3 regions of the Sphingobium sp. PAMC28499 genome follow, and region 1 is predicted to be linked to each of the others. Evidence: riboswitches for the same ligand, from Rfam matches in the RefSeq annotation. Region 1 holds a riboswitch; each other region holds the start of a gene.

Region 1 (10,133 bases):
GCGGTCTCGCCTGGCGCGGCGGATCGCCTGCCGGGTCTGGCGCACGGCCTCGGCCGTCACGGCGCAGCTGTTGACGACGATCAGGTCGTCCTGTGCGCCGGCCATTTCGCGAATAGCCTCGCTCTCCGCGATGTTGAGCCGGCAGCCCAGGGTGATGATGTCGGGACCGGCCACGGTCAGAAGCGGTCCCAGTCCGCCTCGCCGTCGAACACATGGGTGGCGGGGCCGGTCATGCGGATCGTGCCGCCCGGTGCCCAGTCGATCTCCAGGTCGCCGCCCGGCAGGCTGACCGTCACCGGGCCGGCCATCAGCTTGCGGCGGATCGCCGCGACGGCGGTGGCGCAGGCGCCGGTGCCGCAGGCGCGGGTCAGGCCGGCGCCCCGTTCCCAGACGATCAGGCGCAGATGCTGCGGGCCGACGACCTGCGCGAAATTGACGTTCACGCGGGCGGGGAAGAGCGGGTCATGCTCGATCAGCGGGCCGAGGCGCTCGAAATCCACCGCGTCCAGATCCTCGACGAAGAAGATCACATGCGGGTTGCCGACATTGACGGCGGCCGGCGCGGGCAGGTCTTCCCAGCTGGCCGACATCGTCAGCGTGTCCATCGGATAGCCAAGCGGGATCGCGTCCCAGTCGAAGCGAGGCGCGCCCATGTCGACGCTGGCGCCGCCGTCCACGCTCTTGGCGTCGAGCAGCCCGGCCCTGGTCCGGATCAGCACATCCTTGCCAACGAACAGCGGCACGCAGCGGGTGGCGTTGCCGCAGGCTTCCACTTCCGAACCGTCGGAATTGAAGATGAGCATCGACACGTCTGCCTGATCGCCGGTCTCCGCATCGCCGATGACGATCAGCTGGTCGCAGCCGATGCCGGCATGGCGATCGGCAATGGCGCGGGCGCGCGCCTCCGTCATCGCGACCGGCGCCTGGCGCGCGTCGATCACGACGAAATCATTGCCCAGACCATGCATCTTGGAAAAGCGGCTCATCATGGCGCCGCATTTAGTGCGGGACGGGGCAAAAGACCAGCGGTCAGGCGTCTTGGCCGCCGATGATCGCGGCATAGGCGGCCGGATCGACATTGGCGCCGGAGATGACGAGGGCGGTGGCACCGTCGCTGGGCGGGGCGAGGCCGGCAAGCATGGCGGCGAGCGCGACCGCGCCGCCCGGTTCGACCACCAGCTTGAGCGTGGTGAAGGCGAAGCGCATCGCGTCGCGCACCTGATCGTCGCTGACGACCAGGCCGCCGGCCAGCAGGGCATGGTTGATCGGGAAGGTCAGCGCGCCGGGGCTGGGCGCCAGCAGGGCGTCGCAGATGCTGCGCGCGTCGGGCGAGACGGTTTCGCGCATGCCGCTGGCGAGCGAGCGGGCGGTATCATCGAAACCGGCGGGCTCGACCGCATAGACGCTGATGTCGGGGCGGGCGGCCTTGACCGCCGTGGCCGTGCCCGCGACCAGCCCGCCGCCACCGCAGCAGACGAGTATCTGTGCGAGGTCAGCGCCGACGGCCTGGGCCTGCTCCAATATTTCGAGGCCGATCGTGCCCTGGCCGGCGATGATGAAGGGATCGTCGAAGGAGGGGACGAGGGTGGCGCCGCGTTCGGTTGCAAGGGCGGTGGCGATTTCCTCACGGCTCTGGGTGAAGCGGTCGTAGGGGACGACCTCTGCGCCGAGCGCGCGGGTGTTGGCGGTCTTGATCGCCGGGGCATCGGCCGGCATCACGATCGTGGCGGGAATGCCGAGCAGGCGGGCGGCGAAGGCGACGCCCTGGGCATGGTTGCCCGAGGACCAGGCGACGACGCCCGCCGCCCGTTCCGCAGCGTTCAGCCGGGCGAGGCGGTTATAGGCGCCACGGAACTTGAACGATCCGCTATGCTGGGCGCCCTCGAACTTCACCAGCACCCGCCGGCCGCAATGATCGTTGAGCGCGGCATTCTCGATCAGCGGGGTGCGGACCGCCGCCGGCGCGATCAGCCGCGCGGCATCGGCGACGTCGGCGGCAGTGATGGCCATCAAGGATAGATCTGGCGAATCGGTCATGTCGGCTCCTTGGGTCAGAGGCCCCTGCATAGCCGCCCGCCGGCGCCGCGCAACGATCCGCCGGGGCGATCCTGGCCCGCTTGGCAGGGCTTGTGCTTTGGCTTATGGGGGCCGCGCGCCGGGGCGGTCAAAAGCCCCGGACGCGCATGATCGCGCCGGTGCCCGCAAGGGCTGAAAACGGGAATGCGGTGCGGGGGGCGCAGCCCTTCCAAATCCGCGGCTGTCCCTGCAACTGTAAGCGGTGAGCGCGATGCGCAGGGTTCCCAGGCTCTTCAAAAGGGGAGGGCCGGAACCGGCCACTGGACCGACAGGTCCGGGAAGGCTGGCGCATCGCTGCCCTGACCCGCGAGCCAGGAGACCTGCCGGCGTCTGGTCGCTCTTGCCCTGGCCCAGGGGATGGCCATGGCGCGGTGTTTCCGTCGAGCGACGCCCATGGCGGCCGGGGCCGCATCGGTGCGTGGGGCGGGGCGCTGGCGTCTTCCCGATCCTCACGCAGCGACCGCTTGTGCGGACGCCCCGGTTCCAAATCGACGGACGCCGGGGGACGATAAAATGAAGACGTTGGGGATTTCGCTGATCGCGCTGCTGACCGCTACGCCGGCATTGGCCCAGGATGACGATATCGTCGTCACCGCTTCGGGCATCGCACAGCCGCGCGACGAGGTCGGCCAGGCGATCACGGTGATCGATGCCGACACGATCAGGACGCGCCAGGCGGTCGATGTCGTCGACCTGCTCGCCACCACGCCGGGCGTCCGCTTCAGCCGCAACGGTTCCACCGGCGGCGTGACCGGCGTGTCGCTGCGCGGCGCGGAGACGACCCAGACGCTGGTGCTGATCGACGGGGTCAAGGTCAACGACCCGAGCGGCATCGGCGACGGCTATGATTTCGGCCATCTGTTGACCGGCAATATCCGCCGGATCGAAGTGCTGCGCGGCTCCAACTCGGTGGTCTATGGCAGCCAGGCGATCGGCGGCGTGGTCAATGTGATGACCGGCGCGCCGAGCGAGGGTTTCGAGGTCAATGCCTCGGCCGATTATGGCTATAGCGATACGCTGAATGCCAAGGCCGATGTGTCGGGCACGCGCGGCGCGGTGTCGGGCGGCGTTGGCGTCGCCTATTTCAACACCGACGGCATTTCCTCGGTCGGCCGATCCTTCGGCGGCGTGGAGAAGGATGGCTATGAGAATATCGCCACCAACGCCAAGCTGAAGATCGCCTTTTCCGACAGCCTGAGCCTCGACCTGCGCGGTTACTATATCCATGCCGATCTCGACTATGACAGTTTCTTCGGCGCGCCGGCCGACAGCAGCGACGTCAGCAAGCTGGACCAATATGTCGGCTATGCCGGAATCAATCTGGCGCTGCTCGACGGCAAGCTGACCAATCGGGCCGCCGTCACCTGGCTGCGCAACGATCGCGACTATTATTTCGTGCGCGGCACTGACCCGGACTATGGCTATTCGGGCACCAATCTGCGGTTCGAATATGAGGGCGTCTATGCCCCGGTGGATCAGGCCAAGCTGATCTTCGGCTATGAGCATGAGCGGCCGGACTATGAGTATTTCGGCTTTGGCGACATAGCGAGCGCGAAGGCGAACATCGACAGCGTCTATGCGCTGGCGGTGGTGAAGCCGCTTGCCGGCCTCGCCGTCACTGGTGGGCTGCGCCATGACGATCATAGCCAGTTCGGCGGCGCGACCACCTTTGGTGCCAACGCCAATTACACGCCGAACGCCGGCGCGACGAATATCCGCCTCTCCTATGGCGAGGGCTTCAAGGCGCCGTCCCTCTATCAGCTTTACGACACTTATAGCGGCAACAGCGCGCTGCGGCCGGAGCGCTCGAAAAGCTATGATATCGGCTTCGACCAGAGCCTGGACGGGGACAAGGCCGTGCTGTCGCTGACCGCCTTCCGGCGCGACACCCGCAACCAGATCAATTATGACTATGCGACCTACACCTATGGCAATCTGGACCGGACCCGCGCCAAGGGCGTGGAAGCGACGCTGACGCTGAAGCCGGTCGAGGCGCTGACGGTGGCGGCCTCCTACAGCTATGTCGATGCGCGCGACCGGTCGGGCGGGGCCACCGATGGCAATCGCCTGCCGCGCCGCGCCGCCAATGCGGTCAGCCTGTCGGCCGACTATCTCTGGTCCTTCGGCCTGTCGACCGGCGCGACCCTGACCATGGTCGGCGACAGCTATGACGACACGGCCAACACCCGCCGGCTCGACGGCTATGCGCTGGCTGGCCTGCGCGCGTCCTTCCCCATGGGCGACCATCTGGAAGTCTATGGCCGGATCGACAATCTGTTCGATGCGGATTACGCCACCGCCTATGGCTATGGCACCTATGGCCGGTCGGCCTATGGCGGCGTGCGTGTCCGCTTCTAAGGGGCGGCGGCATCCTCTGTTGCTGCCGGGGCTGATTGCCCTGCTGCTGGTCGCGGCTATCGCGTCGGTCGCGCTGGGAACGGTGACGATCGCGCCGGCGCGCATCCTGGCGGTGCTGGCCGGCGGCGGCGACATGGTGGCGCGGGCGATCGTGATCGACCTGCGCCTGCCGCGCATGGCGATCGGCCTGCTGGTCGGCGGCATGCTGGGCCTGTCCGGCGCGGCATTGCAGGGCTATCTGCGCAATCCGCTGGCCGAACCCGCCGTGCTGGGCGTGTCCAATGCGGCGGCGCTGGGGGCGGTGATCGCGCTTTATTTCGGCCTGTCCGAACTGCACCCGATGGCGTTGCCGCTGCTGGCGATCGTCACCGCGCTGGCGGCGATCGGCGCGCTGTTCCTGCTTGCCGGGCCGTCGGAAAGCCCGTTGACGCTGATCCTGGCCGGGATCGCCGTCGCGACGCTGGCGGGGGCGGGGATCAGCCTGGCGCTCAACCTGTCGCCCAATCCCTTTGCCGCGATGGAGATCATGAGCTGGCTGATGGGGAGCTTGGAAAATCGCAGCATCGACCATCTGCTGCTGGCGCTGCCCTGCATCGCGGTTGGCGCGGCGCTGCTGCTTTATGACGGACGCGCGCTCGACGCGCTGACCCTGGGCGAGGATGGCGCGCGGGCGCTGGGCGTCGACCTGTCGCGGGCGCGGCTGCGGCTGATGGCGGGCGTCGCGATCGGCGTCGGCGGCGCGGTGGCGGTGACCGGATCGATCGGCTTCGTCGGCCTGATCGTGCCGCATCTGGTGCGACCGCTGACCGATCGCTCGCCGTCCGCGCTGCTGTTGCCGTCCATGCTGGGCGGCGCGGTGCTGCTGACCCTGGCCGATATCGGCGTGCGCATCATCCCGACCAGCAGCGAGCTGAAACTGGGCGTGCTGACCGCGATCCTTGGTGTGCCGGTCTTCCTCATTCACCTGATGCGGGAGCGGCGGCTATGGTGACCCTGTCGACCGAGCAACTGGACGTCCGGCTGGGTCGCCATCTGGCGGTGCGTGGCGTCCATCTGACCATGGCGCCGGGCCAGTTGATCGGCGTGATCGGCCCCAATGGCGCGGGCAAGTCGACCCTGGTGCGGGCGCTGCTGGGGCTGGTGAAGCCGGCCGCCGGTCGCGCGCTGCTGGACGGAGCGCCGGTCGAGCGGCTGTCGCGCCAGGCGGTGGCGCGGTCCATCGCCTATCTGCCGCAGGGCCAGACATTGCACTGGCCCCTGGCGGTCGAGCGGCTGGTGGCGCTGGGGCGCTTGCCGCATCTGGGGCCGCTGTCGCGCCTGAGCGCCGACGATGAGGCGGCGATCGAGGATGCGATGGCCCGCGCCGATGTCACCGGCTTCAAGGGGCGGATCGCCACTGAGCTGTCTGGCGGCGAGCGGGCGCGGGTGCTGCTGGCGCGGGCGCTGGCGGTGGGTGCGCCGGCGCTGATCGCCGACGAGCCGCTCGCCGCGCTCGACCCCGGCCACCAGATCGACGTGATGGCCTTGCTGCGGGCGCAGGCGCAGGGCGGGGCGCTGGTCGTCACCGTGCTGCACGACCTGGCGATGGCGGCGCGCTATTGCGACCGGCTGCTGCTGATGGATGGCGGCGCGCTGGTGGCGGACGGGGCGCCGATGGACGTGCTGACGCCGGAGCGGCTGGCATCCGTCTATGGCGTCGCCGCGCGGATCGACGTCAACGACGGCCTGCCGCTGATCGTGCCGACGGCACGGGTCTGATCGGGAACGAAAAAGGGGGCCTTCCGGCCCCCTTTGCTTAGTTGCCGAAGCCGCGCGGGGCGGGATCGACCACGCTGATCGTGCCGGCGCCGACCTCGCTCACTTCCAGCGCGCGTTCGGCGATGCCGTTGCGGTTGAAGCGGAAGGCGCCGTCGATGCCAGCAAAGCCGCCCGGATCGCGCAGCCGTGCCGTCGGGAAGGGCGCGCCCGGCTTCCAGTCCTGGGCGATCCGCACCGTCAGCAGCACCGCGTCATAGCCCATCGAAGACAGGCGGAAGGGCGCGCTGCCGTAGCGGGTGCGATATTTGGTCGCGAGCTGGCGATAAAGGCCGTCCGACACGCTGGCATACCAGGCGCCGCGTAGCACGGGGCTGGCGGCCAGCGATTCTTCGGTATTCCAGATTTCGGTACCGAGCAGGCGGGCATTGGCGCCGCCATTCTTGCGCACGATCGGTGCGACCTGCAGCGCGACACGGCCGCTGTCGGCGATCAGCAGTGCGTCATAGCTGGACGAGGCTTGCAGCTTCTTGACCGCAGCGGTGATCGAGGCGGGGGTGCGATCGAAGGTCTGCATCGACACGACCGTGCCGCCGGCCTGTTCGACCGCGCGCAGCAGCGCATTGCCGGCACGCTCGCCATAGGTGCCGCGCGGCACCAGCGCGCCGAAATTGGACAGGCCCTTTTCACGGGCGAAGCCGATCACCCGCTCGATCGACTGGTTGGGGGTATAGCCCATCAGGAAGATGTTGCTGCCCGCGACGCTGGTGTCGTTGGAGAAGCTGATGACCGGGACATTGGCCTTGGCCGCAATCGGCCCGACGATGCGGGCGTCATCGGCCAGCAACGGACCCAGGATCAGGCGGTTGCCGTCGGCCAGCGCCCGGTTGGCGGCGGCCGCCGCGCCGGTGGCGGTGTCATAGGTGGTGATGCGGACCTTGTCGGTCTTGATGTCCATCAGCGCCAGGGTGGTGGCATTGGCGATCGACTGGCCGACCCCGGCATTGGGGCCGCTGGTCGGCACCAGCAGCGCGACGCGATGGCGCGCAGTGTCGGTCGGCAGGCCCTGGGTCACTTCCGGGCCGGTCGGCTTGGCGGGACCGGTGGGCTGGGCGGGGCCGGGGCCCTTGGGCACGATCGACTGACAGGCGGCAAGCATGATGGTGCTGGCAACGAACAGCAATCGCGCGCTGCGCTTCATCGCCGCGAACATGTTCGCTTGCCGGGGGGCATCCGTCTCTGTCATCTGGGATCCTTATGGAAACTATATTGGCATCCGGGCTTGAGCCCGGGCTTTACATCGTGGCGGGGCCGATCGGCAACCTTGGAGACCTTACGCCGCGCGCGGCCGAAGTCCTGCGGTTGGCCGACGTGGTCGCCGTGGAAGATACACGGGTCAGCGCAAGGCTGCTGCGCCATGCGGGATCGGATCGGCCGATGATTCCCTATCATGACCACAGCGCGGAAAATGTGCGGCAACGGCTGATCGAGCGGATGGCGAGCGAATCGGTGGCGCTGCTGTCGGACGCGGGGACGCCGCTGATTTCCGATCCGGGCTACAAGCTGGTGCGCGATGCGCGGGCGGCGGGGCGCAAGATCACGACCCTGCCGGGGCCGAGCGCGGCGATCGCGGCGCTCACCCTGTCGGGCCTGCCGACCGACCGGTTCCTGTTCATGGGCTTCCTGCCGAACAAGGCGAAGGCGCGCGGCGACGTGCTGGCCGAAGTGGTGGCGCTGCGCGCGACCCTCGTCTTCTACGAAAGCGGGCCGCGCCTGTCGGACAGTCTGGCGGCGATGGCGGCGGCGCTGGGCGATCGCGAGGCAGCGGTCAGCCGCGAGATCAGCAAGGCCTTCGAGGAGACGGCGACCGGCACGCTGAGCGAATTGTCTGCCCGCTATGCCGATGCGCCGCCCAAGGGCGAGATCGTCGTCATCGTCGGCCCGCCCGGCGAGGCGCCGCCGGCCAGCGCCGAGGATGCCGATGCGGCGCTGCGCGAGGCGCTGACCCGGCTGCCGGTGTCGAAGGCGGCGGGCGAGGTGGCCAAGAAGCTGGGGCTCGACCGGCGGACGCTCTATGATCGGGCGAACGAGCTGAAGGGAGAACGCGAGGCGTGAACCGCCAGCAGGCGGAGAAGCGCGGCCGGCAGGCCGAACGCATCGCCGCCTGGTGGCTGCGCCTCAAGGGCTGGCAGATTGTCGGCCAGCGCCTGCGCACGCCCGCGGGCGAGGTGGACCTGGTCGCGCGCAAGGGGGCGATGCTGGCCTTTGTCGAGGTGAAGAGCCGCGCGACCGACGCCGAACTGGACGTCGCGATCGACCAACGCCGACTGGCACGGGTGGCGGCGAGCGCGGAAATATTATGGCATCAGCTGGCAAGACCCGGAGACGACATGCGAATTGACGTCATCCTCCTTGCGCCCGGCCGCCCGCCACGCCATCTGGCCAATGTCTGGCATGGGGGGTGAAGGCTCTCCATTCCGTTCGGGCTGAGCGAAGTCGAAGCCCACGCCTGAGCGCCAGCGAAGGCAAGTCACCTCGCTAACGCTCGGCGGAGCCCTTCGACTTCGCTCAGGGCGAACGGTAAAAGGAATGAAGATGACCGAACTCAACCCCCTGACCGTCGCCATGCAGATGGACCCGATGGAAGGGATCAGGATCGCTGGCGATTCGACCTTCCACATCATGCTGGCGGCGCAGGCGCGGGGGCATAAGCTCTATCATTATCTGGCGCCTGACCTGACCTATCGCGACGGCCGGGTACTGGCCAAGGCGCGGCCGGTGAAGGTGCAGAAGGTCGAGGGCGATCATTATGCGCTGGGCGAGCCGGAGATGCTGGACCTGGGCCGCGACGTCGATGTCGTGTGGATGCGGCAGGATCCGCCCTTTGACCTGAGCTACATCACCGCCACCCATTTGCTGGAGCGGGTGCAGGAAGAGACTCTGGTGGTGAACGACCCTGCCAGTGTCCGCAATGCGCCCGAAAAGCTGTTCGTGCTCGACTATGCCCGCTTCATGCCGCCGACGATGATCACCCGCGACCTGGCCGAGGTGAAGAGCTTCCTGGCGGAGCATGGCGAGATCGTGGTGAAGCCGCTCTATGGCAATGGGGGCGTCGCGGTGTTCCATGTCGGCAGCAATGGCGCGAACCTGTCGTCGCTGGTGGAACTGTTCAAGGCTTCGTGGGTCGAACCCTTCATGGTCCAGGCCTTCATCCCCGGCGTCGCGCAGGGCGACAAGCGCATCGTGCTGGTCGATGGCGAGGTGGCGGGCGCGGTCAACCGCATTCCAGGCGCGGGCGAGATCCGGTCCAACCTGGCGGTCGGCGGATCGGCGGCCAAGACCGTGCTGACCGATCGCGAGCGGGAAATCTGCGAGGCGATGGGGCCGGAATTGAAGCGCCGCGGCCTGTTGTTCGTCGGCATCGACGTGATCGGCGGCGAATGGCTGACCGAGATCAACGTGACGTCGCCGACCGGCATCGTGTCGATCGACGCATTCGACGGCACCGACACCGGCGGCATGATCTGGGACGCGATCGACGCCCGCCTGGCGGCACGGGCGGCGGCTTAAGCCTTGGGCAGTTTGGGCTTGGTACAACGAAATCCGTTCGGGCTGAGCTTGTCGAAGCCCTCAACTGAGCGGAGCGAAGTGCCTCCCTTCGGTCGGCCGAGCCCCCTTCGGCGAAGCTCAGGACAGTCTTCGACAGGCTCAGGGCGAACGGAGGGGGGGCGTTCGGGCGCCAACGGATTTTGGTCATGACCGACTGGGTGCTGCGGCTGATCGATGCGGGGGGCTATTGGGGGATCTTCCTGCTGATGATCCTTGAAAATGTGTTTCCGCCGATCCCGTCCGAACTGATCATGGGGATTGGCGGCATCCGCGTCGGCCAGGGGCGGATGGCGATGGAATGGCTGCTGCTGGCGGGCACGCTGGGCACCACGATC
Region 2 (10,133 bases), 1.9 Mb from region 1:
CCCGGCGATTTCAGATTGCGGCGATGTCTGTAACATTGTGCGCCGGGTTCGGCATTTTCATGTCACCCTTGCCGGGCAGCGAAGTTCCCTATTTCCGGACGACGGCGGCGTTGAGGAACGGATCATTGCCGATGAACATCGGCGTGCTGTCGAACAGCGAGATGCGCCATTCGCCGTCCGCATCCCGGCGGAATTCCATGCGGCAATCGGCGACGATGGTCGGGCCGACCAGGTTCAGGATCGGCGCCTTGCCCTCACCCGAATAATTGACCAGCATGAACTGCGCGCTGCCATGGTCGGCGGCCGGGAATTGAATGCGCATATTGGTGATGGTGTGCCGCTGGGTGCGGACGCCATCCTTTTGCTGGGTGGCGACCCGTTCGTTGCGGGCGGTGTAGAAGGCGGTGATGGGGCCATGGCCCTGATGGAGCGTGCCGCCGACCAGATAATGGCAATCGTCGGTGCAGAGCGGCGCCACGTTCATGCCGCCGTTGAGGTCCAGATCATAGCCCCAGTCGATCACCAGTTGCTCGATCTCCAGCGCGGCAATGGCGGTTTCGGCGGTGAAGCGGGGCATTATCCTCATCCTTTCCTATGGCATGCTGCTCTTTCCGACAGCTTGTGCGCATGGGGATGGGCGCCCGCAAGCATAGAGGGCTCCGCCGTGGCGATGCTTGGTGATCGAACGGTTAGGGCTGGGGCGCGACCGCGTCCATGATCGTGAGTTTCTCGCCGGTCGAGGCGCCGACGCTGGAGTCGGTGACGAGGATGGTGGTGCCCGGCTTCAACTGGCTACGGATCTTGTCGTAGAATCCGCGCGGCAGGCGCACCCGGTTCAGCACCGCTTCGTCCACGACATTCTCGACATCATTTTCATGGCCCGGCAGGCCGACATAGAGCCAGTGGGTCTTCCCATCCTTCCCCATGGTGAGGGTGATGACATGGGAGCCGGGATCGCCCTCCTTAATCTCGGCGACGCTGCGGCCGATTTCCGTGCCGTTGCGCAGCACGACGATCCGCTGCTCCTTCTTCGAGACGATGATGGTCAGGGGGCCGCTGGTCGCCAGTTCAGGCTGCCAGCGATATTCCTCATCCTTGAGCGGGCGATATTCGACCTGCTCGCCCTTGTCGTTGATCGGCGACAACAGGCTTGCCTGGCTGGTGCGCATATGGGTGGCGGCATTGCCCTGAACCACCACGGTCGCACCCAGGCTGGTGATGGCGAAGAGTTCCTGCGAGAATTTATAGGGCAGGTGGATGCAGCCATGGCTTTCGGGATAGCCCGGCAGGCCGCCGGCATGGAGCGCGACGCCGTCCCAGGTCAGGCGCTGCTGATAGGGCATGGGCGCGTTATTATAGGTGCTGGACCGATGGTCCTTGTCCTTTTGCAGGATGGTGAAGACGCCGGTGGGCGTTGCATGGCCTTCCTTGCCCGAGGAGATGGTGGACACGGCGATGCGCACGCCATTGCGATAGACGGTCGCGATCTGGCGCGAGAGATCGACATAGACGAGCAGCGGCCCGGTCGGCGATACCTGTGGCGCCCAGACCCATTGGCCCGGCTTCAGATTGTCGGCGCGGCGGGCAAATTCGGGCGGCGATGTGGCGCGATCGCCCTGGGCAAGGGCGGGGTGGGGGAGCAGCAGCGTCAATGGCAGAATGGTGGCAAAGCGAACAGCGTAATCGCGCAAGGCGCCCATGATCCGATCCCCCCGATTGTCCGGGATTAAGCCTATCTAGGATCAAGATGGCACGCCATAGGGGAAGCACCCGATGAGCGGCGTTATAAATAGGGATGTCGAGAGATTTTCTGGTGACCCCGTGGACGCTGAAAGTTTAGGATAGTTGAAATTTGATAACAGTATAATTGATTCCTGATGGGCGATTTTGGATGGTCATGGACCATCAGTTTTTCGATCGATGTGCAATCCGGTCCCGGACCGCAGTTTGTTTTTCGGCTAGCGCGGATCGACATTCAGCGTAACCAGATCATGGCGGCGGCGAGGTTTGTGAAGCTGGCGAAGTGGATGGTGCGGCGATCGTAGCGTGTTGCGAAGCGGCGGAAGTGTTTGAGCCTGCCGAGACATCGTTCGATACGATTGCGGTGTTTGTAGATCAGCGCGTCATGCGGGATGGCGACCTTACGGCAGCGGTTTGAAGGTATGAGCGCTTCGGCGCCCATTTTCGCGATGATTGTCCGTAAAGCATTACTGTCATAAGCTTTGTCGGCGAGCACGACGACGGCTTCCTGTCCGTGCAGCAGGGCCGGCGCCTGAGTAACGTCGCCAGTCTGGCCGGGCGTGATGATGAAGCGCAGCGGCCGGCCGAGCGGGTCCGCAAGCATGTGTATCTTGGTGGTCAGTCCGCCTCGGGAACGCCCCAGCGCCTGATCGCACGCCCCCCTTTTCCGGTCGCCGCCTGCTGGTGCGTGCGAACGATGGCGCTGTCGATCATCAAATACTGGTTGTCCCGGTCGGCCGTCAGTGCGTCGAACACCCGTTACCAGGCACCCGCATGGCACCAACGGCTGAAGCGGCGATGCAGCGTCTTCCGCTTGCCATAGCGCTCCGGCAGATCGCACCAATGCGCTCCTGACCGCAGCACCCACAAACATCCGTTCACGAACAGGCGGTTATCCGTTCCCGACCGCCCCGGATCGGTCGCTTTGCCCAGTAGCAACGGCGCAATCCTCTCCCATTGCACCTCGTTCAACTCGTACCGCTTCGCCGCCATCATCCACTCCGCGCATCAACACGGCGTCCTATGAATCAGCGATCATCCGCTTTGGGAATCCCGAATGTCGATCCGCCCTAGTGCGGTCACGATCGAGATCCGCTCGACGGATCGCCGAATCCGGTTGTTGAAAGGCGAGGCGCTGTTCACGGTTGCGCCCGATCGTTCCCGCCCCTTCACCGTCCAGGCAGCAATCGGTGAAACGATGGCGCTGGGCACGCAATTCTCGGTCCGCCAGACGGGCGCCGACACTGAGGTTACCGTGACAGAGCACAGCGTGATGCTCGTCAGCGGAGAGGACAAGGGGGCCAGCCTCATTCTGCGGGAAGGCCAGTCCATCCGCTATGGCGCCGATGGCCGTATCGATGCTCCTCGTTCCATCAATACGGAAGCGGCCACCGCCTGGACGGACGGCGTGCTCGTATTCAAGGATGCGCCGCTATGTCAGGGCGTGGCCGAGATCGGCCGCTATCATCCCGGCTACATGACTATAGTGGGCGACGCATCATCCCTGCACGTCTGTGGCGTATTTCGCATCGACGATCCGGTTGCAGCCATATCCCGGCTTCAGAAATCTCTCGGCCTGCGATCCGTGCAATTGTCCCGTAGTCTGATCGTGATTTTCGCCTGAAATTATTTTTCTGAAATTCGACCTCTCGTTTGACCGCATGCGAACGTATGAATTGCAAGGTATTCTCAATAGCAGGTGTGCCTCCATCCCGAATGTCGAATGGAGGGAGTTAGAAGTGCTGAATTCAAAGGGCCTCGAACAAGGCAAGGTTTCCGTGCGGTCGATCTCCGTGTCGCTCGCCACGGCGAGTGTGGTGAGTGGGCCAGCAATAATCTCGACGCCTGCAATGGCGCAGGAAACGGTTTGCCGCATCCGATGGACAATCAATTTATGCGCCGGACCGACCCGTATCATCTAGAGACGGTTGAACCAATTGTGCGTCACGACCGAGGCAGTGATAGTCAGCCTTTGCTTCAGGATCGATATGCAGGTCATGACATCGAGAGGGCAATCGCGTTCAGTCAAAATCGGGACGCCCAGATGACTGGCGAATGGGTTTTCCAAAAACGACAATGAGCCCGGCCAACGGCAGGATACAGAAGAACCAGAGCAGCGAAGCGATCAGGTTGGTCGTGGCCAGTTGCGCGACGGGAAGGATCGCCAGAACCAGCAATGCGGCTCCGCCCGCGCGCCAGGCGGCTCGATAGACGATGTGCCTTCGGGATGTGCCGCGCCGGATGGCATCGAAGCCGGCCACCGCAAGGATCAGGGATAGGGCCATGCTCATGATCACTGCGCAGCGCCGCCGGACGACCTGCGAGCGATGCTGCCTGCTGCGATCCACAAGATGATGCCCATCGCCAGCGCCGTCAGGTCTGCGCCTGAGCGTATCCCATCGCCATGAGCCAGCGTTGACGTCAGCGGCATTCCCGCCAGAGCCGTGCTCACGGGAATAGTCAGGCAGAGCAACGCCGCCGCACGCAACTGCTCTGCCCACGCGCTGGCCCAGGGCCGTACACCGGCATGGATGAGGCTCAGCCGCCAGGCTGAAAAGTAGATGCTGGCGGCCAGAGTGCGGCGACCTTCGATGCCGGGAGGCAGCAACTGCTCACCGTGCAGGTACGCCGCACAGGCGATGATGTTTCCAGCCACAGCGGCGATGGTGATCCGGCCTGCCATGGCGTGAAATGCCGATCCGCCCCGGCGCGCCCGCTTTTCGGTAAAGAGGACAAGGCCAGCCCCAACCATCGCGGTGCTGGCGAGGCCGGTCAGGAAATAGAGCCAGCGGGCAGCGATTTCGCCCCATTCTATGAAGTGCAGTCCGGCAAGGAAGGCCTGGGTTTCGCGAGCCGGGGAGCGCTTCACCAGAACGCGCAGCAACCGGCCGTCGGCGCCCGCGAAGTCCACGCGATCAGGGAAACTGGCGATACGATCGTCGCGCTGTCGCCAGATCTCGACCGTGGCATTGGCACGATCGGGATGGCTCACATAGATGTTGACGGCCGCTCCGCCACCCCATGCGCGCTCGGCGCGTGCGACCATCGGCATCAGCGCAACCGTGGCCCGCGGCGATCCGGCGGGTGTATCCACGTCGATGTAGCGCGATTGCGCAGCCGCGGCCTGATAGGCTTTGACGTCGCCGCCGTTCAGCGTCGCGACGCCGGCGGGAATATAGGCGTAATAGATCAGGACGAGGCCGGTATAGGCCATCATCATGTGGAACTGCAGCGGCAGCACCGAGAGAAGGTTGTGCGCATCCATCCACGCCCGCTGGCGCGAGGCCCAGGGGCGGAAGGTGAAGAAATCGCGGAATATGCGCTTGTGAATGATGACGCCGCTGATCGATGCGGCCAGCATCGCAAGGCCCGCCGCGCCCACGATCAGGAAGCCGATGGGACTGGACTTGCGATCGATCCCCAGCGTGTAGTGATAGCGCATGAAGAAGAACCCGGCGTCCATGTCGCGCGGGATGCGGGCGCCGGTCTGCGGGTTCAGGCGATGGGTGGTGGCCTTGCCCGCGCCGTCGGTCCACACCAGCCGCAGCACCGGTTCGCGTGCAGTGGGGATGACGATACGCCATTGCCGGGCATCCGGAGCGATGCGGGTGAGATAATCCCGTCCCATCGCTACGGCTCGTCCCCGGTCGATAGCCACCGGAGAGCGCAGTTCGGGCGTCGTCCAGAGGTTGATCTCCGTATAGAATACCGCCAGCGATCCGGTCAGCAGGACGCCGAACAGAACCCAGCCGAACAGCAGCCCACACCATGTATGGAACCAGCCCATGGACTGGCGCAGGCTATCCTTCATCTGGCGACCCCCAGTATCAGAGCGAAGGGGAGGGCCGTGCCCACCAGCAGTTCGCCCCAGATCCGCGTGACGCTGCGCACCGCAAAGGCGCGAAGAATCACCGTCACGAACAGCATGAAGGCGAGGCAGGTAGCAAGGATGTTGGCGTCAACCGCATCCATCGGCAGCAGGCGTACCGCCGCGCAGATCCATGCATAGCACAGACCATAGGCACCGATGGTCGATGCCAGCACGCGCGGCGCGATGGCGCGCCAGCCCGGCTCCTGCCTCGCCGGCACGATCAGAACCGCTGTTCGAACGTCACCGCGACGCTGCGCGGCTCACCCAGCACCCACTGCGAGGTGGAATAGCTGTTCTGGACGTAGATCCGGTCGAAGACATTGCGCAGGTTGAGCGTCACGCTCGTCTTCTCTCCAAGGTCGTAGCGCGCCGAGGCGTCGACGAGCGTATAGGCCGGAATGCGACGGGTATTGGCGGCATCCGAATAGCGCTTGCCGACATGGCGCAGGCCGGTGTCGAGGTGCAGCGGTTGCACCGGCCGCCAAGAAAGCCACAGATTGGCTGCCTTTTCGGCAACGCCGATCGGCATGTTGCCGCTGCGGCTGACAAGCTCCGTGCCGACAAGTTCGTCGAAGTCGTCATATTGCGCGTTCAGGATCGTGCCGTTGGCCAGGATGCTGAAGGACTTGGTCACGGCCAGTCCGAACGATGCCTCGACGCCGTAGGACGATTGCTGGCCGACCTGCACAGACACCGTGGGATCATTGGCGGAGCGCGTCAGGATCTTCGTCTTGACGATGCGATAGCCCGACAGGGTGAACTCGCCGCGGCCGTCCAGGAAGGTCGCCTTGGCGCCCGCTTCCCATTGCCGCCCGGTCGATACATCGAAGCTGGTCTGTGCCAGCGTAGCGGTGAGGAACGCCGTCACCGGGTCCGCTGCCGCCGAATATTGCGCGTAAAGCGAGATCGTGTCCGTGGGATTATAGACCAGTCCCGCGCGCCAACTGGTGCTGGGATAGCGCGCGGTGTAGTCGGCGGTCGGATCGAGCGCATCGTGGCGCTCGGTCTTCGGGCGATCGTAGCGCAGGCCCGTCACCAGCGACAGTCGATCCGTCAGCGAGAGGCGGCTTTCGCCAAACAGCGCCCATTGCTGCACATCTGTCTTATACTTGTACCGGGTGCCGAAGGCGCCATCCAGAAACGTGCCGGGCGCGTAGTCGTAGGGATCCACCAGATCGGAGCGGGAATTGGGCGAACTGTCGGTACGCAGCAGCGATCCGCTGTTATACTCTCCGCCCAGGCTTAGGCGGTGGTTCATGCCCAGCAATGTGTGGTCGAACACAGCGTTGAAGCGGTCGCCCCACTGCTTGGTCTTGTAGAAGATTTCCAGATAGCTCGACCGGCGGATCTGATCGCCGGACCAGGCATAGCCCTCCGCATTGCGCCAGTGCTTGAAACCGGTGAGATAGTAGGCGACGTTGGTGATCGCCACGCCGTCCGCCGGCGTCCATTCCGCCTTGGCTTGGGTCCAGGCGTCGTCGAAGCGCAACGAGCGGTCGGCGATATTGTAGTTCTTCTTGCGGATATCGCGGACCAGCTTGCCATCACGCAGCGGCGTGCCGTACCAGATCGTCGGATCTAGATCGGCGCGATCATGCGTCAGGGTCAGCACCAGATCGTCACTGGCCTGGTAGCGCAGCGCGGCCGACAGGGCGAGACTACGGGAGCGTCCGCGCTCCATCCAGCCGTCCGACCGGTTGTAGCTGAGATCCACGCGGTAGGAGAGCTTGTCCCCGATCGGCCCGCCGATCCCGCCGGCCGCTGCATATGTATCGAAAGAGCCGCCGCTGAGGCGTAGTTCACCTTCGAACTCTTCGGTGTTGGGCTTCTTGCGCACAACGTTGATCGCGCCGCCGATGCCGCCTTCGCCGTACAGTACGGAAGCAGCGCCGCGCAGCACCTCGATGCGCTCGGCCATCCAGGGATCAGCGGGGAAGGTCTGCGTGGTCGTCGTATAGACCCGCATGCCGTCATAGAGCTGCATCACCGAGGTGTAGCCGGTGAACCCGCGTGAACTCAGGGAATAGCCGAATGCCGAGGAGTTGTTGATCAGGCCCGGCGCGCGCGCCGCCGCCGCAACGACCGTGCGGTCACCAAGACTGCGGATCATCTCCTTGGTGATGACATCGACGCTCGCGGGCGTCTGCATCGGCGTCAGGCCAAGGCGGCTGGAGGCATCGGCCTGCTGGCCAAGTTGCAGGACGCCGGCCTTGCGCGCCGTGACGACGATATTTTCCGTGCCATCGGGCGCGGGCTCGGCGGTCTCCTGAGCATGCGTTGCGGTGACACTCGCCGCCAGTGCGCAACATGATGCGCCGGAACGGATTAGGCCGGAAAGAAGCGATCGTGTATTCATGTGTAACCCCCGTTGCGTTTTCCAGTCGAACAGACAGGTTCCCGCGCAGGAGGACGTCCCCTCGCACGGGCGCAGCGGTGGAGACCGGGCGCAAACGAGCGACCGGCGGAACCCACCGTTGCGGCCTGGCCGCAAGTTCGTCGCTCAGACGGAGTACACCGTGCCGCGGCCATCCCCTGGACCAAGGCAAGAGCGACCGGACGCTGGCAGGTCTCCTGGCTCACGGGTCATCGCACGATGCACGGCCTTCCCAGGCCTCGCAGGAGTTAGCGTCCGGCCCAGTGGCTGCGACAGGCATCCTTGGCCTGCCGAGATATGCATCGCGCTATCCGCTTACAGTTGCAGGGACAGCCTCGGCTTCAGGGGCAGTACCTCTCCACCGCGTTCCCTTTTAAGCCTCTTTCGAAGCACCAACGCGATCTTGTCCCCCGGTAGGGGACGGGCTGGGAACTATGGGCTATCGAACAGGATAGCAAGAAATTCGTAGAACGTGGAATTTGGTCATGCCTGGACGGCCGGTATGCGGCTGTCCCTGACGCTCAGGTGCTGAACACACCGCCCCGTTAGCAGTCATGAACAAGCGGCACATGAGTTGTTGCGAACGATTATCAATGCACGTAATGCGTCGGCAGATAGCGATGCTCAACAACGCCGCCGCCCTTACGCGCCTGCTCCTGCAAGAGCGCACGTCGCTCCTGCGACTTGTCGAAAGCATATTGCGCGATCGGCCGGCAGCGGAAGACGTCACGCAAAGCCTCTGGTTCAAGGTGCAGCGTATTGAGGATGATCCGCCAATCCTGAACAAGCGGGCCTATCTGTTCAGGCTGGCAGCCAATCTGGCGAAGGATCGCATCAGGGCGGACGGCAGATATGCTGCCCTGTTCCACGCCGCCGATACGCTCCCCGAGGAAGTCCCGGCCGACATGGTTGGAGCCGATACCGAACTGTCCGATCGCCAGCGTCTGGCCGTGACGATGGCCGCGATCGACGAACTCCCCGCGCGAACCAGAGAAATCTTCATCCTGCGCAAATTTGACGAACTTACTCTGGACGACATTGCGCATCGGATCGGGATTTCCCGCAGCATGGTCGTCCGACATCTCCAGCAGGCCTTGCGACATTGCATGACCCGATTAGGGGAAAGCGAATGAGGCGATTTGTTGGCTTGCGGAGTGTCCGGATGCCGCTTTCGAACGTCAATGATTATGGAGAGTGTGAAATTTCCATGGTTGAGACGGGAGAAGCGATCGGAATGCATTATGGGCGCTGACGAGGATGCCCCGGATCCGATCGAGGATGCCGCGACGCGCTGGGCGATCGAACAGGATGCCGGCCTGAGCGATGATGGCATTGCGGCCCTGGAACAATGGCTGGGCAGCGATCCGCGTCACCCACCGGCCTTTGAAATGGCCCGTGCGGCGTGGCGCTTCATGGGGCATCCGGCCATTCGTTCGGAAGTGACGCAGCGCAGGCTTAGCGAGCCGCCAATGCCAGGCTATCCGCCGGTCGGCCGACCGGAAGGCAAAAGAAAATGGATTGCGCCCGCCGTCGCGGCCAGCGTCGCCCTTCTTGTCGCGGGCGCGATCGGGGACTGGCCGACGGCGCTGCGGTCCGATGCGATGACGGCGACGGGCGAACAGCGCACCATGACCCTTGCCGATGGATCGCAGGTCCAGCTCAATACCGACAGCGCCATATCCATCGATTACCAGCCGGATCGCCGGATCGTGCATGTGCTGAAAGGCGAAGCCGCCTTTTCGGTGGCGCGCGATCCCCGGCGCCCATTCTCGGTCGAAGCGAAAGGCGGATCGGCCACGGCGCTGGGCACGCGGTTCATCGTCGATCGTCATGCCGACAGGACGCGGGTTACCGTTACCCTGCACAGCGTTCGCGTGGCAGCGCCGGGCGCCGGGGGCTCCATCGCGATCTTGAAGGAAGGCCAGTCCGTCAGATATGACAGGAACGGCGTTGGTTCCGTTCGCACTGTCGATGCAAATGCGGTCTCCGCCTGGACCCGCAAACGGCTTGTCTTCGTGGACCAGCCGCTGCGAGCCGTGGTGGCGGAGCTCAATCGCTATCATCCGGGATATATCGGCATCATCGGCACCGATCTGGGCAACCGGCGCGTCAGCGGGATTTTCCGCACCGACAATCCCGTCGCCGCGC
Region 3 (10,133 bases), 480 kb from region 1:
TTCTCGACTATGTCCATGACATCTCGATGGAGCGACTGGCGGTCGATGCCGATCTGAACGCCCATATCGCCGCCCTACCCGGCCGCCGACTGATCTTCACCAATGGCGACGCGACCTATGCCGGCCGCGTGCTCGACAAACTGGGCCTCGCCGGCGCGTTCGAGCTGATCCACGACATCCATGCCTGCCGCTATGTGCCCAAGCCCGATCCGTCGGGCTATGCCGAACTGTGCAGCGTCCACGCCATCGACCCGACCCGCGCCGCCTTTTTCGAGGACATGGCGCGCAACCTCAAACCTGCCAAGGCAATCGGCATGACCACCATCTGGGTCAATAACGGGTCGGAAGCGGGCAATCACGACCATCATCCCGATTTCATCGATTATGAAACCGACCATCTGACGCCGTTCCTGGCGGATATTTTTGGGGAAAGACCATGAGCCAAGACCTGATCGCGATCATCGACGCCGCCTGGGAGGACCGGGCCAATATCAACCTGTCGACCCAGGGCGACGTCCGCCAGGCGGTCGACAAGGCGCTGGCCCTGCTCGACAAGGGCGAACTGCGCGTCGCCGAACCGACCGAGGCTGGCTGGCAGGTCAATCAGTGGGCGAAGAAGGCCGTGCTCCTCTCCTTCCGCCTCAACGACAATGTCATGATCGACAATGGTCCGGGCGCCGGCCACTGGTGGGACAAGGTGCCGAGCAAGTTCGCCGGTTGGGACGAGGCCGCCTTCCGCGCCGCCGGTTTCCGCGCCGTGCCGGGCAGCTTCGCCCGCGCCGGCAGCCATATCGCCAAGAATGTCATCCTGATGCCCAGCTTCGTCAACATCGGCGCCTTCGTCGATGAAGGCACGATGGTCGACACCTGGGTGACGGTCGGCAGCTGCGCCCAGATTGGCAAGAATGTCCATCTGTCGGGCGGCGTCGGCATTGGCGGCGTGCTGGAACCGCTGCAGGCCGACCCGGTCATCATCGAAGATGACTGCTTCATCGGCGCCCGTTCGGAAGTGGTCGAAGGCGTGCGCATCGGCAAGGGATCAGTGCTGTCGATGGGCGTGTTCATCGGCCAGTCGACCAAGATCATCGACCGCGCCACCGGTGAAGTGTTCATGGGCGAAGTGCCGCCCTATTCGGTCGTTGTCCCCGGCTCCCTTCCCGGCAAGCCGCTGCCCGACGGCACGCCCGGCCCCAGCCTCTATTGCGCCGTGATCGTCAAGCGCGTCGATGCGCAGACCCGGTCGAAGACCGGCATCAACGAACTGCTGCGCGACTGAATCTGGAAGGGGCGGTCCGCCGCCCCTTCACCCCTTCAGGGCAAGCGGCAGGCCGGCCGCCACGAAAACGACCCGATCCGTCACGGCCGCAACCCGCTGGTTCAGCGTGCCCGCCAGATCGCGAAAGCGCCGCGCCAGCGCATTGTCGGGCACGATGCCCAGCCCCACCTCATTGGCGACCAGGATGATCGCCCCGTCATGGGCGGCTATCGCGGCACAGAGCGCGTCCGCCGCCGCATTGCCATCCCGATCCGCCAGCAGCAGATTGCTCGCCCACAGCGTCAGGCAATCGACCAGCACGGTCTTGCCGCGCGCCGCCGCAATGGCCGCCGGCAAGTCGATCGGCGCCTCTACCGTTTCCCATTCCGGTCCGCGATCGGCCTGATGCCGGGCGATCCGGTCGACCATCTCGGCATCCCATATTTCGGCCGTAGCGATGAAGACATGCGGCCCCGGCTGCGCCTCCGCTGCAGCCTGCGCATGGCGGCTCTTGCCCGATCGCGCGCCGCCCAGCACCAGCAGGCTGCTTGTCATATCATGTCTCCCGCAAATAGCGCCTGCAGCCCGGCCACCAGCCAGAGCAGCAGGCAGGCCTGAACATAGATGGCCAGCGCCCAGCGCAGGTCGAGCGGATCGGCCTCGCTTCGCCCGCTGCCGATCCAGGGCTTGTCATGGCGTACGCCATCATAGCGGATCGGCCCGGCCAGCCGCAGGTCGAGCGCGCCCGCCATCGCCGCTTCGGGCCAGCCGGCATTGGGCGAGGCATGGTTGCGCGCGTCGCGCCACATCACCCGCCAGCCGCCACCCCCGGCCAGGCAGAGCAGGCAACCGGCCAGCCGCGCCGGGATCAGGTTCATCAGGTCATCGGTGCGCGCCGCCGCCCAGCCGAACGGCCCCCAGGGGGCTTCACGATGGCCGATCATGCTGTCGGCCGTGTTCACCGCCTTATAGGCCCAGACGCCCGGCAGGCCCAGCAACAGCAACCAGAAGAAGGGCGCGACGACACCGTCGCAGAAGCTTTCCGCCAGGCTCTCGATCGCGGCGCGGGTCACGCCGCTTGCATCGAGCGATTGCGTGTCGCGCCCGACGATCATGCCGACCGCCTCCCGCGCCGCCGTTAGGTCATCGGCGGCCAGTGCGCGGTAGACGGCGCGGACATGGCTGTGCAGGCTGCGCAGCGCCAGCGCCGGATAGGCCAGCAGGCCGATCAGCAGCCAGCTCCAGGGTACCGGCAACCATAGGCGCAGCAGATGCTGGACCAGCCATCCGCCACCGCCTGACACCAGCAGCAGGACCAACACCGTCGCTATTCCGCCCATTTTCCGGACGAGAGCGCTATGCGCCGGATCATTCCAGCGCGCGGCACAATGATCGATGAGCCGCGCAAAGCCGCCGACCGGATGGCCTACCCGGCGATAGAGTGCCGCCGGCCAGCCGACCACCGCATCCAGCGCGAGTGCCAGCAACGCAACCGGATCAGCCATGGCGCAGCGCCCGTTCCAGTCGGGCCAGACCCATCGCGTCTGCCGGCAGGCCGATGCGCAGCCAATGCGGCTGACTATCGAAGGGCCGGGTCAGGATCGCCTGCCCTGCCAGCCGCTCGAACAGGGCCATGGCATGGGGCGTTTCGATCAGACGAAAGAGCGGGCTTTGGCCGATCGGTTGATAACCGTGGCCCAGCAGCAGCGCGTCGAGCGCCTTCGCCTCCCGCTGCAGCTGATCGCGCATCGCTTCTATCCAAGCGGTATCGCGATAGGCGGCCGTGCCGATGGCAATGGCGGCGGCCGACACCGGCCAGGCACCCAGCCTGTCCCGCACCCGCGCGATGATCGCGCGCGGCGCCACCAGAAAGCCGAGGCGCAGGCCGGCAAGCCCGAAAAACTTGCCGAAGGAGCGCAACAGCATGAGGCGACGATCGTCGGCCACGAAGGTCGCCAGGCTGATGCCGGGATGGCCATCGGCAAAGGCCTCGTCGACCACCAGCCAGCCATCCGACCCGCGCCGGTCGAGCAGGGCGAGCAGATCGGCCACGCCATGGATGCGCCCGTCGGGATTATTGGGATTGGCAAGGATCAGCGTCTGCCCGTCGGCCTCGTCCAGACGGTCGAGATCGACCGGCGCGGCGCCGGACACCATCGCGCCATGGGTGCGATAGGCCGGGCTGGCATGGCGGACCGGACCGTCGAGCAATGCGCCAACGAGGCGCAAGCCAACCTCCGTCCCCGGCAGAGCGCAGACATGATCGGCCGCGACGCCGAAATGATCGGCCGCCGCCTGTTCGAGCGCGCGCAGTCCCTGCTCGTCGGGCAAGGCGCGCCAGTCGATCGCCTGCTCGGCCGCGCCGGGCCAGGCATGGGGATTGATGCCTGTGGATAAGTCGAGCCAACTTTCGGGCGCACCGCCGAAATGCGCGCTTGCCGCCGCGACGCCGCCGCCATGCCATGTCCAGCGCGTCGTCATGCCGCGCCACCGGCAATCAGGGCGACGAAAAGCAGCCCGCTTTCAACCAGTTCGATCCCCGCGCCATGGCCATCGCCGGAAATGCCGCCCAGCCTGCGCTTCAGCCACAGGCCCCAGACCAGCATCAGCAGCGGCGCCGCGAGCAGGGCCGGCAGCCACCAGGCGGCGATTATCAACAGACTTATCCACAGGGCGATGTGGATCGTTTTGACGGCATCGGCAAAGCGCGCGCCCAGCCCGGCATGCAGCGGCGGCAGCATCCGCGCCCACAGCAGCGGCCCGATCCGCGCGGCAAAGGGAATGAGCAGCAGCGGCAACATCATGCCCCGCTCGACCAGCGCATGGAGCAGCAGCAGCTTGACGATCAGTTGCAGGCCGATCGCCACCACGCCGAAACTGCCGACATGCGGGTCGGCCAGCACCGCCAGCAGCCGATCGCGCCCTTTATGCACCGCGCCGCAGGCATCAGCGATGTCGCCGAGCCCGTCGAGATGCAGCGCCCCGGTCACGCCGACCCAGCAGAGCAGCCCGGCCAGCGCCCCGATCCAGGGATCGATGCGAACAGCAAGATTGACAGCGAACATGACAGATAGACCGACAATCGCGCCGACCGCCGGAAACCATCGGATCGACCGTGCGAAGTCTGTCTCGTTCGCTGTCACCTTCGGCATCGGCAGGCGGGTCAGAAACTGGATGGCAAGGACCAGCCCCTTCATGGGCGCAGGCCCGTGATGCGGGCGAGCGGCGGCTCCCCGGTCCAGCGTTCCAGCGACAGCAAGGCGGCATAGGGCAGGCCGAAGCTCCAGCTCTGCTGCACGCTGAACCCGCACAGATGGGCCAGCGCCGCGCGCATCGCCCCGCCATGGGTCAGCACCAATGTGGGCACGCGCGGCAGATCCTCGACCGCATCGGCGATCCGCCCCAGCAATGCCGTCCATCCCTCGCTGCCTGGCGGCGCGAAGCCATCGGGATCCTGCCAGAAACGGGCGAGCGCCTCGGGATCGACATCGGCCGGGGCCAGGCCATCCCAGATGCCGAAATCCAGTTCCCGCCAGCGCGGATCGACCCACACCGGCAAGCCGGCGCGCTCGCCGATCGCCGTTGCCGCCTGCCGGGCGCGCTGCAGGTCGGACGTTACGATCATCTCGATCTCCAGCCCCTCCGCCTGCGCCAAGCAGGCATCGATGCCTGCGCGCGTCGGCACGCTGTCGGTCCGCCCCAGCAACAGGCCGGGCGTCTCGGGCGCGCCATGCCGCAGCAGATGGAGCGGCATGCCCATCATGTCGCGGTCGACACCGCCGCCTCGGCAAAGGTCGCCATGCCGCTATGCGCGGCTACGGCGGCACGGACGATATTGGCCGCCACCGCCGCGCCGCTCCCTTCGCCCAATCGCATGTCGAGGCGCAGCAGCGGTTCAAGGCCCATCCGCTCCAGCAGCAGGCCGTGGCCCGGTTCGGCCGAGCAATGGCCGGCCAGGCAATGATCGGCAAAGACCGGCACCTGCGCCACCAGCGGCGCGATCGCGGCGCAACTGATGAAGCCGTCGAGCAGCACCGGCACGCCCAGCTGGCGGGCGCGCAGCACCGCGCCAGCAATCGCCGCCAGTTCGCGTCCGCCCAGCCGGCGCAGCGTTTCGAAGGCGCTGTCCGGCGCATCGGCATGGAAGGCGAGCGCGCGATCGATCGTCGCGATCTTGCGCGCGATCCCCTCGCCATCGACGCCCGTGCCGGGACCAACCCAGTCGCGGACCGCACCGCCAAAGCTGCGGGCGCTCAGCGCGGCGGCGGCGGTCGAATTGCCGATCCCCATCTCGCCCACGACCAGCAGGTCCAGATCCTCTTCGGCCGCCGCCGCGCCGATCGACAGCGCGGTCAGGCACTCCTCCTCGGTCATGGCGGGCGCGACGGTGAAGTCCGCCGTTGGCCGGTCCAGATCGATCGATCGCACCGCCAGTTCCAGCCCGGCGACACCGGCGAGCGCATTGATCGCCGCGCCGCCGGCGGCGAAATTGGCGACCATCTGGGCGGTCACGGCGGCCGGATAGGCGCTGACGCCATGGACGGTGAAGCCATGATTGCCGGCAAAGATCGCGGCACGCGCCCGCTTCAGGCGCGGCACCGCGCGCCCCTGCCAGCTTGCCATGAAGATCGCGACATCCTCCAGCCGGCCGAGCGCCCCCAATGGCTTGGTCAGCTCGGCCTGCCGCGCGCGTGCTGCCGCGCTCGCCAGTTCCTCGGCCGGCGGCAGGTTGGCCAGGGCATTTTCGAAATCGGTGATCGAGGCGAAGCTCATTCGACGACAAATCCTTCCGGCGGGGTACGGGTGATGAAATGGCCCTTCACGCCTTCGGGCCATTCGCGAAAGGCGACGCGGCCATGCTCGCTGGCGGCATAGGCAATGGCATAATCGAGGATCGCGCGCGCCGCATCGGCATCCGGTGTGAACCGCCCCATGACATAGCCGACCTTGCCCGGCGCGCGCAGATGGACGGTGCAATGATCCTGGCAGGCGAACAGGCATGGCATGTCCTGCACCGCGACGGTGGCATAGCGCTCGTCGGAAGCCTGCACGCTGCGCAGCGCCTCCGCCAGCCGGGCCCCGCCACGCACGCCCTCCTCATCCTCCCGCGCTTCGGCCGAATGACGGCAGGTATTGCAGGCGACGATGGCGGGGCCGGGTTCGACGGGACGCAGCATCAGAAGCGCCCCCGGAAGCCGGCATAGATGCTGCGGCCGAGCGTGCCATAGCGATAGGCCGTCATGTAGTTCTCGTCGAAGAGATTCTCGACGCGGGCGAACAGGCGCAACGCCGGGGTGAACGCATATTCGGCGCGCAGGTCGACCAGTGTATAATCGTCCAGCCGGGTGGTGTTGGCCGCATTGTCATAGCTGTGGCCGGACCAGCGCACCGCCGCGCCGGTAGTGAGGCCGAAGGGCCAGGCATAGCTGATCGAACCATTGGCGCTGTTCCGCGGCCGACGCGGCAGCCAATTGCCTTCGTTCGCGGTGCCGTCCGAACGATCCTCCGCCACGGTCCAGCTATAATTGCCGTCGATGGTCAGTCCCTTGACCGGTTCGACCGCCACCTGCGCCTCTATGCCATGCGCCTTGGCGCGCGCGACATTGAGATAATAGCCATAGCGGCGGGTGGTGGTGCCGGGCGTGAAGCAGAGCGGATCGGTCGAGCTGGTGGAACAGCTATTATAGATGATCTGGTCGGTCGTGGTCCGATCGAACCAGGTCGCGCCCAGCCGCAGTTTCTCGCCAAAGAAACGCTGCTCCGCGCCCGCTTCCCAGCCATGGGCGCGTTCGGGATCAAGCGCCTGGTTCCCATATTCGGAAAAGAGCTGATAGAGGGTCGGCGCCTTGAAGCCCTCGCCATAGCTGGCGCGCAGCACCGTCCCGGTCGGCAGCGCCCAGACGCCACCGGCGGAAAAGAGGGTGCGGCCGCCATAGCGGTTATGATCGTCATAGCGCAGCCCGCCGGTCAGGGTCAGGCCCGTAATCGGCTGGGCATTGAGCTGGCCATAGACGCTGGTGATCTCCGCCTTGCCGCGGGCCGGGTCGGGAATCGGCACCGAAAGCGACGCCGAAGGCGACACGCTGCGGAAGCGGCTATTCTCATTCTCCACCCCGAACAGCGCGGTCCAGCCATCGGCGATCGCGAAGCTGCCCTGATATTCCAGCCGCTGGTTGCGCCCCGCCGCGTCGAAGGTCTGCTTGCGCGGGTTGCGCGGGTCGTAATTGTCGCGATCGGTGTCGGTATAACCATAGCCGAAGCGGTTGCGGAAGCGGCCGTCGAGCAGTGCGACGTTAAGGCCGGCATAGCCGACAAATTCACGATTGGTGCCATAGGCCGGGCTGTCCGCGCTGGTCGCGTCGAAATCGACCCGGCCATCGGAATAATAGCCGCGCAGGTCCGCGCTGATCCCGTCCGCCAGCGCAACCTCGACCCGGCCGGTGACGCTGCGGTTGGTATAGCCGTCCTTTTCCTTGCCACCAAAGGCCGGGCTGATCGCCGAAATACCCTCGGTGGTGAAACTCTGGCCGCCGATCCGCCAGCTGACCGGGCCAGTCTTGCCGCCCAGCGCCGCGCGGGCACTGACCGTGTCACGCGACCCCGCCTCGATATCGAAGCTCCCCTCCAGCGCCTTTTCGGGCATGGCGGTGACGACATTGACGACGCCGCCGATCGCCTGGCTGCCCCACAGGGTCGACTGGGGACCGCGCAGCACTTCGATCCGCGAGGCATCGCCGACCAGCAGATTGGCGAAATTATAGCCGCCGCCGGCCGAGGATGGATCGTTGAGCTTCACGCCGTCGATCATCACCACGGTCTGGTCGGATTCCGCGCCGCGGATGCGCAGCGACGTCGCCGTGCCATAGCCGCCATTGCGCGAGATGCTGACGCCCGGCGTGCGCAGCAGCAATTCGGTGACGCCCAGATCCTGCGCCCGGTCGATCGCTGCCTTGTCGAGCACGGTGACGGAGGCCGGCACCTGATCCACCGGCGTGGCGAGGCGGGTCGCCGTGACGAAGATAGAGGATGCCCCGGCATCGGCGGCGGCATCGGGCGGTGGCGCCTGCTGCGCCTCTTCGGCGAAAGCGGTGGTGGAGAGAAGGAAAGAACAGAAAGTCAGATATTTGAACACATAAGCCCCCGGACGAGGGACCGCATCCCAGGGACGATATCGGTGCCCGGCCGGGCGCGACATGGTCCCCGCAATTTGCGGTCCACCTGTCGCCACGCGGGTTCACCCCCGTCCGCTCGGCACACCCTGTCCGCGCGAAGGACGACCGCGACCGGCAGGTCTCCTGGCTCGCGGGTCATCGCTGATTCATACCGCCTTCTCAGAACCTTGCGGTCCCAATGGCATGTGGCACAAAGGCTCGCCGCTCACAGTTGCAGGGGCAGCCGGGGTCTTGAACCCCATTCCCTTTTCATCCCCATTGCCGGGGAACCTGTCGCAGTCCGGGCGATAGGCGAGCCCGACTGGAGCGTCAATCTTCCTTGCCTGGCGGAGCGCGCCGGCTAAGGGAGGTGGCCATGCGGATATTTGCGCCCATCGGCCCCGGCAAGGGGATGATCGCCCTGATGATCGCCCTGGTCGGTGGCGCCACCTTATGGGCGGCCACCGCTCGCCAGCCTGCCAGTGCCAGCAAACGTCCGCAACGGATCGTGTCGCTCAACCTGTGCGCCGACCAGTTGCTGGTCGCGCTGGCCGATCGCGACCAGATTGCCGGCCTGACCCATAATGCCGGCGATCGGCAGATGTCGGCGGTGGCTGCCATAACGAAGGGCCTGCCCATCCTCGACGGATCGGCCGAACAGATTTTGGCGACCAATCCCGATCTGGTGATCGGCATGCCAGCGCGGCGCAATCCGGCGATCGCGATCCTCAAGGCCCAGCATTATCCCGCCGTCGACCTGAAAAGCGCGGACAGCTATGCCGATATCGTCGCGTCGATCCGCACGGTGGCGCAGGCGATCGGCCATGCCGACCGGGGCGAAGCGATGATAACGCGGATGGACCGGGAACTCGCCGCCCTGCCCCGCGCACCGAAGCCGAAGGTCGCAGCCTATTATCAGCGGCGCGGTTATATGACCGGCACCGGCACGCTGGTCGACGACCTGATGACGCGGGCAGGGCTGCGCAACCTGGCCGCCGACCTTGGCAAGCCGGCGATCGCGCAGGTCAGCCTGGAGGAGATGGTCGCCGCCCGGCCTGACTATCTGATCGTCGAGAGCGCCACCGACCGCATCACCGACCAGGGTACCGAAATGCTGCACCATCCCGTGCTGCGCGACATAGCGCGCATCAGCCTGCCCCAGGCCTGGACCGTGTGCGGCGGACCGGCCTATGTGCAGGCGGCCCGCGCCCTATCCCAGGCCGTCAGCGCCCGCTGAAGCTGGGCCGGCTCAGCCCTCGATGAAGTTGGCGGCGACTTCGGCCGGCACCCGCATCAGCCGGCCGCTTTCCTTGTCGATCATCGCCCAGGTGGATTTGGCCGACACCTTCACCTTGCCGTCCGGTCCGGTGAACTCGATCAGCCGGTCGAACCGCGCGCCGCGCGGTCCTTCCGGAATCCAGGTGCGGCCCGACACGACATCGCCCTCGGTCACGTTACCGCGATAATCAACCTCATGCCGGGTCACGACCCAGATATAGGCGTCGACATGGACGGGGTCGGCATCGGTCATCCAATGTTCGACCGACAATTGCTCCATCCACTGCACCCACACCGCATTGTTCACATGGCCCAGCACATCGATATGCTCGGGCCGCGCGATGAATTGCTTGGTGAAGCTCGACGCCATCAGCCTTCCACTCCCAGCTGCCACAGGATGAACGCAAATTCCTCGGCGGTCTCGTGCAGGCTCTCGAACCGGCCCGACT

The links. A riboswitch is a leader RNA that binds a small molecule or an ion and turns the genes downstream of it on or off. The one in region 1 is predicted to bind cobalamin.
Region 2: another riboswitch for cobalamin. It lies ahead of E5554_RS16825 (TonB-dependent receptor); the one in region 1 lies ahead of E5554_RS08005 (TonB-dependent receptor).
Region 3: another riboswitch for cobalamin. It lies ahead of E5554_RS05615 (TonB-dependent receptor); the one in region 1 lies ahead of E5554_RS08005 (TonB-dependent receptor).

The regions. Positions count from the first base shown of each region.
Region 1 is NZ_CP039248.1:1,649,200-1,659,332, forward strand. It holds gene mtaB (tRNA (N(6)-L-threonylcarbamoyladenosine(37)-C(2))-methylthiotransferase MtaB) at 1-174, opposite strand, end outside; gene dapF (diaminopimelate epimerase) at 177-989, opposite strand; gene E5554_RS08000 (threonine/serine dehydratase) at 1,030-2,037, opposite strand; cobalamin riboswitch at 2,177-2,419, shown strand; gene E5554_RS08005 (TonB-dependent receptor) at 2,590-4,434, shown strand; gene E5554_RS08010 (iron ABC transporter permease) at 4,421-5,425, shown strand; gene E5554_RS08015 (ABC transporter ATP-binding protein) at 5,419-6,192, shown strand; gene E5554_RS08020 (penicillin-binding protein activator) at 6,230-7,390, opposite strand; gene rsmI (16S rRNA (cytidine(1402)-2'-O)-methyltransferase) at 7,447-8,304, shown strand; gene E5554_RS08030 (YraN family protein) at 8,301-8,654, shown strand; gene gshB (glutathione synthase) at 8,785-9,759, shown strand; gene E5554_RS08040 (DedA family protein) at 9,945-10,133, shown strand, end outside.
Region 2 is NZ_CP039248.1:3,517,880-3,528,012, reverse strand. It holds gene E5554_RS16860 (nuclear transport factor 2 family protein) at 89-577, opposite strand; gene E5554_RS16855 (L,D-transpeptidase) at 690-1,700, opposite strand; partial or broken gene E5554_RS16850 (IS5 family transposase) at 1,976-2,733, opposite strand; gene E5554_RS16845 (FecR domain-containing protein) at 2,798-3,364, shown strand; gene E5554_RS16840 (hypothetical protein) at 3,762-4,025, opposite strand; gene E5554_RS16835 (PepSY-associated TM helix domain-containing protein) at 4,034-5,551, opposite strand; gene E5554_RS16830 (hypothetical protein) at 5,548-5,829, opposite strand; gene E5554_RS16825 (TonB-dependent receptor) at 5,832-7,967, opposite strand; cobalamin riboswitch at 8,155-8,397, opposite strand; gene E5554_RS16820 (RNA polymerase sigma factor) at 8,540-9,118, shown strand; gene E5554_RS16815 (FecR family protein) at 9,140-10,133, shown strand, end outside.
Region 3 is NZ_CP039248.1:1,169,446-1,179,578, reverse strand. It holds gene E5554_RS05660 (pyrimidine 5'-nucleotidase) at 1-440, shown strand, start outside; gene dapD (2,3,4,5-tetrahydropyridine-2,6-dicarboxylate N-succinyltransferase) at 437-1,276, shown strand; gene cobU (bifunctional adenosylcobinamide kinase/adenosylcobinamide-phosphate guanylyltransferase) at 1,304-1,810, opposite strand; gene cbiB (adenosylcobinamide-phosphate synthase CbiB) at 1,807-2,760, opposite strand; gene cobD (threonine-phosphate decarboxylase CobD) at 2,753-3,736, opposite strand; gene E5554_RS05635 (adenosylcobinamide-GDP ribazoletransferase) at 3,733-4,452, opposite strand; gene E5554_RS05630 (histidine phosphatase family protein) at 4,449-5,018, opposite strand; gene cobT (nicotinate-nucleotide--dimethylbenzimidazole phosphoribosyltransferase) at 5,015-6,028, opposite strand; gene E5554_RS05620 (DUF1636 domain-containing protein) at 6,025-6,432, opposite strand; gene E5554_RS05615 (TonB-dependent receptor) at 6,432-8,387, opposite strand; cobalamin riboswitch at 8,523-8,716, opposite strand; gene E5554_RS05610 (ABC transporter substrate-binding protein) at 8,783-9,643, shown strand; gene E5554_RS05605 (acyl-CoA thioesterase) at 9,656-10,054, opposite strand; gene E5554_RS05600 (S9 family peptidase) at 10,054-10,133, opposite strand, start outside.